One region of the Actinoplanes sp. NPDC021490 genome, then DNA from elsewhere that is predicted to be linked to it. Evidence: riboswitches for the same ligand, from Rfam matches in the RefSeq annotation. Region 1 holds a riboswitch; the other holds the start of a gene.
The links. A riboswitch is a leader RNA that binds a small molecule or an ion and turns the genes downstream of it on or off. The one in region 1 is predicted to bind glycine.
Positions count from the first base shown of each region.

Region 2: another riboswitch for glycine. It lies ahead of gcvP (aminomethyl-transferring glycine dehydrogenase); the one in region 1 lies ahead of ACZ3I4_RS19745 (L-serine ammonia-lyase).

Region 1 covers NZ_JBVHFW010000006.1:379,446-382,636, reverse strand. Annotated here, with positions in the region: gene ACZ3I4_RS19755 (carbohydrate ABC transporter permease) at 1-157, shown strand, start outside; gene ACZ3I4_RS19750 (glycoside hydrolase family 16 protein) at 196-1,386, shown strand; glycine riboswitch at 1,472-1,565, shown strand; glycine riboswitch at 1,569-1,653, shown strand; gene ACZ3I4_RS19745 (L-serine ammonia-lyase) at 1,695-3,134, shown strand.
Region 2 covers NZ_JBVHFW010000006.1:255,733-258,923, reverse strand. Annotated here, with positions in the region: gene ACZ3I4_RS19200 (nucleotidyltransferase domain-containing protein) at 1-25, opposite strand, end outside; gene ACZ3I4_RS19195 (nucleotidyltransferase domain-containing protein) at 22-696, opposite strand; gene mgrA (L-glyceraldehyde 3-phosphate reductase) at 738-1,733, opposite strand; glycine riboswitch at 1,785-1,889, shown strand; gene gcvP (aminomethyl-transferring glycine dehydrogenase) at 1,967-3,191, shown strand, end outside.

The DNA of each region.
Region 1 (3,191 bases):
GCAGGGTCTGGCCGCCCTGTCGGTCAGCCAGGGGTATCGCAGCGACTGGAGCGGTCTGTTCGCCGGCTTGACCATCGCCATGCTGCCGGTGCTGATCGCCTACGTCGCGTTCCAACGGCACATCCGCGCCGGAATGACCGCCGGCGCGGTCAAGTAACACCCCCATCCCCATTCCTCTTTGGGAGGAGTCTGCTCGTGAAGATCGACAGACGTCAATTAGCGGCCACCCTGGTCGCCGTTCTCGCGGGGGCGGGCGCCGTTGCCCTCTCCTCGGAACCGGCCGCCGCGGCCGACTGCGGCTACCTGTTCGACGACTTCCACTACAACTCATCCTCCGACGCCGCGCTGACCGCCAACGGCTGGACCCCGCGCAGCTACCAGGGCGGACCGGGCGTGCCCGGCGCCAACTGGTCACCCAGCAACATCACGTTCCCGACCAGCGGCGGCCAGAAGGTGCTGCAACTGACCGCCTCGACCGACGGCACCGGCGCCGGCACCAACCACGCCGAGCTGTACTCGACCCAGAAGCGCTACCTGGAAGGCACCTACGCCAGCCGGGTGCGGTTCACCGACACCCCCGTCAGCGGCAACGACGGCGACCACATCAACCAGACGTTCTTCACGATCAGCCCGCTCAACGGCGACCTCGACCCGACCTACAGCGAGCTGGACATCAGCGAGTACCTGCCCAACGGGGGCTGGGGCGAGCAGGGGCCGATCAACTACCAGACCACCTGGTACACGTACCGCGCCGAGCCCTGGTACGCCGACAACCTGCACTCCGAGCAGCGCAGCTCCCTCGACGGGTGGCACGACCTGGTGGCCCAGGTGGCCAACGGGCACGTCGTCTACTACATCGACGGCGTGCAGGTCGGCGATCACGGCGGCAAGTTCTTCCCGCGCCAGACGATGACGATCAATTGGAACCTGTGGTTCATCGACACGGCGGCACACACCGGCGGCCTCTCGACGTATGTCGAGCAGGTGGACTGGGTGTTGTTCGCCAAGAACCAGGTGCTGTCGCCGTCGCAGGTGACGTCACAGACCGCCGGTTACCGTACGGCGGGCAGCCGGTTCGTCGACACGGTGGCCTCGACCGGAGGGTGCACCAGCAACCCGCCGACGACGCCGCCCACCACCCCACCCACGACGCCGCCGACCACACCCCCGACGACGCCGCCCGGTACGAGCTGTGCCAACTCGCCGAACTGGGCCTTCGGCTCGGTTTACACCGGCGGCAACCTGGTGAAGCACGAGAAGAGCAAGTACGGCGACCCGAGCGGCCCCAAGTCCGGGGAGGGCGTGCACCTGTGGCGCGCCCGCTACTGGACCCAGGGCTCGGAGCCGGGCTGGACCGAGCAGTGGCAGGACCTCGGCCGCTGCTAGCCGGTTAACCTGGGGGAAGCGGGGCGCTCACGTCCCGCTTCCCGCAGGATCTTGATACGTTGCGTCCACACAACTTCATACCGCTTTGGCTGCAGCGGGAGAGTCCCCTCGGGTTGGGGGGCGCCGAAGGAGCAACTTCTCCCTCAGAATCTCTCAGGCACCCGTACCGCTGTGGCCGGCAACTCTGGAAAGCCGGGAACCTTCCCGCGCCCAAGGTGCAAATCGGCCGTTCGCCGGCCGATGAAGCTCTCAGGCCCCATGACAGAGCGAGGGAGGCCTACCTTTTTGCCGGATTAGGGAGCCTCCCCATGGCCGTGTCTGTTTTCGACCTTTTCTCGGTGGGCATCGGCCCGTCCAGTTCCCACACGGTCGGCCCGATGCGCGCCGCCCGCATGTTCTCCACCCTGCTGGGCTCGCTTCCACCCGCTTCGCCCGTGTCGGTTCCCCCCGCTTCGCCCGTCTCGCTTCCGCAGGCTTCGCCCGTGTCGGTTCCGCCCGCTTCGCCCGTCTCGCTTCCGCAGGCTTCGCCCGTCTCGCTCGTTCGGGCGGAGTTGTTCGGGTCGCTCGGCGCGACCGGGCACGGGCATGGCACGCCCAAGGCGGTGCTGCTCGGGCTCGAGGGCTCCGACCCCGAGACGGTCGACGTGACCACGGCCGACGCGCGGGCCGCGGCCATCCACGCGCGCGGGGCGCTGACTTTGCCGTCCGGTGCCGAGATCGCCGTCGACCTGGTGCTGCACCGCCGTCGCACGCTCCCCGGGCATCCCAACGGCATGACCTTTTCCGCGTACGCCGCCGACGGCTCGGAGATTCTGCGCAGGACGTACTACTCGGTGGGCGGCGGGTTCGTGCTGGACGAGACGGGCGTCGTCCGCGCCGACCGCACCCCGCTGACGCACCCGTTCGCGAGCGGCGCCGACCTGCTCGGCCTGACCTCGTCGACCGGGCTGTCGATCTCCCGGCTGATGCTGGAGAACGAGACGGCGTGGCGTTCCGCGGCCGAGACCCGTACCGGCCTGCTGGAGATCTGGCGGGTCATGCGGGACTGCGTGGCGGCCGGGCTCGAGGCCGAGGGCGTGCTGCCGGGCGGGCTCAAGGTGCGCCGGCGGGCGGCGGCGACGGCCCGTCAGCTGCGGGCGGCCGGCAACCCGGTCGAGCATTCGATGGAGTGGCTGACCGCGTACGCGATGGCCGTGAACGAGGAGAACGCGGCCGGCGGCCGGGTCGTGACCGCCCCCACGAACGGCGCGGCCGGCATCATCCCGGCCGTTCTGCACTATTACATGAACTTCGTCCCCGGCGCCGACGACGAGGGCGTGGTCCGTTTCCTGCTGGCCGCGGGCGCGATCGGCCTGCTGTTCAAGGAGAACGCCTCCATCTCGGGCGCCGAGGTCGGCTGCCAGGGCGAGGTCGGCAGCGCCTGCGCGATGGCCGCGGCCGGGCTGGCCGAGGTGCTGGGCGGCACCCCCGAGCAGGTGGAGAACGCGGCCGAGATCGGCATGGAGCACAACCTGGGCCTGACCTGCGACCCGGTGGGCGGCCTGGTGCAGATCCCGTGCATCGAGCGCAACGGCATGGCCGCGGTCAAGGCGGTAACCGCGGCCCGCATGGCCCTGCGCGGCGACGGCCGCCACCACGTCTCCCTCGACAAGGTCATCAAAACGATGAAGGAGACCGGCGCCGACATGAAGGTCAAGTACAAGGAAACCGCGCGGGGCGGCCTGGCCGTGAACGTCATCGAATGCTGATCACCCTGACGTCAACGGGTGACTAGCTGAGCCCGGCCCCCGTTGCGTGCTGGGCGT
Region 2 (3,191 bases), 120 kb from region 1:
ACCAGGAGGGCACGGTGACGGTCATTCCAGCCCCTTTTCGCGTACGCGGGAAAGCAGTTGATTGATGGTGTCGCGGTCGGGGGCCGCGGGCAGGTCGGTGGCCGAGGCCGCGAGGGTGAGGTCGGCCTGCAGGGAAGTGGCCCAGGAGGTGACCGAGTCCCAGGTCATCGCGCCGTTCCTGATGTCGAGCAGCGTGGACCGCAGCGGGGTCACGTCGACGAGGACGTCGCCGGTTCGCAGCACGTGGGCGCCGGCCAGGAGCAGCCGGATCATGTGCATGGCCTGTTTCCAGTTGGTCTCGCCGGTGCGGGCGCGCCGGGCCGCGACGCGGTTGAGCTGGTCGCGGGCGTATTCGCCGTACGTGGTGGCGACCTTTTGGGAGAGGAATGCGCCCCGCAGGGACAGCAGTTCGGAACCGGCGGGGGAAACGGTTTCGACGATGGGGGACCAGAGCACTTCGAGAACGGTCGGGTTGGCTTGCAGGGCGAGCGTGCAGAACCGTTCGATTTCCCACGAGAACTGTTCGGGTTGCGGCCCGTCGAGGTGGGTGGGCGGCTTGTCCAGCGTCCAGAAGGAGCGGGTCGGGGCGACGAACACGCCGCGGCGGTCGTGGTCGGAGCCGGGCCCGGAGAGTCCGTACGCCCGCGATCCGACCACGACTGCGAGAACCGTGTGCCGCTCGACCAGTTCGATCATGCGGACGACGGTAGTGACGCCGGGCGGGAAATGCCGCCGATTTACAGGTCGAGGACCGTGCCGTCGATGTCGCCGATCTCGGATTCCGTCAGCGACAGGTTGCCGATGGTGGCGACGTTGTTCTCGAGTTGCCCGACGCTGCTGGCGCCGATGATGACGCTGGTCATCCGCTCGTCGCGCAGGGCCCAGGCGAGGGCCATCTGGGCCAGTGACTGGCCGCGTTTGCGGGCGATGTCGTTGAGCGAGTGAATGCGTCCGAGGGTCTGCTTGTCGAGCGCGTCCTCGTTGAGGAAGTGGCTGGTGCGGACGCGGGAATCGTCGGGAATGCCGCCGAGATAGCGGTCGGTGAGCAGGCCCTGCTGCAGCGGGCTGTAGGCGATGCAGCCGGCGCCGGCGTCGGCCAGGGTGTCGAGCAGATTGTCCTTCTCGATCCAGCGGTTGAGGATCGAATACGACGGCTGGTGAATGAGCAGGGGCGTGCCCAGGTCGCGCAGAATGGCCGCGGCCGCGGCGGTCTGCTGCGAGTTGTAGTTCGACAGGCCGACGTATTGGGCTTTGCCCGCGCGGACCACGGCGTCGAGCGCGCCCATGGTTTCCTCGAGCGGCGTCTCCGGGTCGGGCCGGTGGTGGTAGAAGATGTCGACGTAGTCGAGGCCGAGCCGTTTCAGCGACTGGTCGAGCGAGCTGATCAGGTATTTGCGGGAGCCGAAGTCGCCGTACGGGCCGGGCCACATCTCGTAGCCGGCTTTGGTCGACACGACGATCTCGTCGCGGTGCGCCTTGAGGTCGGTGGCCAGGATGCGGCCGAAGTTCTCCTCGGCGCTGCCGGGTGGCGGGCCGTAGTTGTTGGCCAGGTCGAAGTGGGTGACGCCGAGGTCGAACGCGCGGCGGACGATGTCGCGCTGGCGCTGCCAGGGACGTTCGTGGCCGAAGTTGTGCCACAGGCCGAGTGAGATGACGGGCAGCCGGAGCCCGCTTCGTCCGGTCCGCCGGTAGGGCATGGTGTCGTAGCGGTCGCCCGCGGGGGTGTAGGTCACAACCCCACCCTAGAGACGAGGGTGGTCTCCATGATCGCTGGTAGGTTGGGTGCCAGCCATGCGGGAGAGTCCGCCACGGCCGGAAACGGTTGAGGGCGGCGCCGAAGGGGCAAATCCTCCCCGGAACCTCTCAGGCAAAAGGACCGCGTGGGCAGGCGACTCTGAAGCATTCCTCGGACGGGATGTGACAGAGGGGGAGGCCGCCTTGTCGACCTCTCTCTCAGGAGTCCGTCATGACGTTCGCGAACCGGCATATCGGGCCGGACACCGACGAGCAGACCCACATGCTCAAGACCATCGGGTATGCGTCGCTGGACGCCCTGATGGACGCCGCGGTCCCCGAGGTGATCCGCTGGCACGGGTCGCTGGATCTGCCCGCGGCGGCCTCCGAGGAGGAGACGATCGCCGAGCTGCGCGCGATCGCGTCGCAGAACCGGGTGACGACCTCGATGATCGGGCTGGGCTACTACGGCACGCACACCCCGGCGGTGATCAGGCGCAACGTGCTGGAGAACCCGGCCTGGTACACGGCGTACACCCCGTACCAGCCGGAGATCAGTCAGGGCCGGCTGGAGGCGCTGCTGAACTTCCAGACCATGGTGACCGACCTCACCGGGCTGACCACGGCCAACGCTTCGATGCTGGACGAGGGCACCGCGGTGGCCGAGGCGATGACACTGGCCAAGCGGGCTTCCAAGAGCAAGTCCCAGGTGTACGTGGTCGACGCCGACACGCTTCCGCAGACGCTCGCCGTGCTGCGGACCCGGGCCGAGCCGCTGGGCATCGAGCTCGCCTTGGTGGATCTCGGCGCCGGTGAGGAGCTTCCGGGCGAGTTCTTCGGCCTGCACCTGCAATACCCAGGAGCTTCCGGCGCCGTACGGGATCACGCGCCGGTCATCGAGCAGGCGCACGCTCAGGGCGCGCTGGTGACCGTGGCGGCCGACCTGCTGGCGCTGACGCTGCTGCGCGCGCCGGGGGAGATCGGGGCGGACATCGCGGCCGGCACCACCCAGCGTTTCGGTGTGCCGCTCGGCTTCGGCGGGCCGCATGCCGGTTACCTGGCCGTGCGGGCCGGGCTCGAGCGTTCGCTGCCGGGCCGCCTGGTCGGGGTGTCGAAGGACGCGGACGGCGCCCCGGCCTACCGTCTGGCGTTGCAGACCCGGGAGCAGCACATCCGTCGTGAGAAGGCGACCAGCAACATCTGTACGGCGCAGGTCCTGCTGGCCGTGATGGCGAGCATGTATGCGGTCTATCACGGTCCGCAGGGGCTCCGCGACATCGCCAAGCGGGTGCACAACCACGCGTTGACGCTGGCCGGGAGTCTGGCCTCCGGGGGTGTCGAGGTGGCGCACAACGCGTTCTTCGACACGGTGACGGCGGTCGTTCCGGGCCGGGCGGAGTCGGTGGTGGCGGCGGCGGCCGAGGCGGGCATCGACCTGCGGCTGGTGGACGCCGACC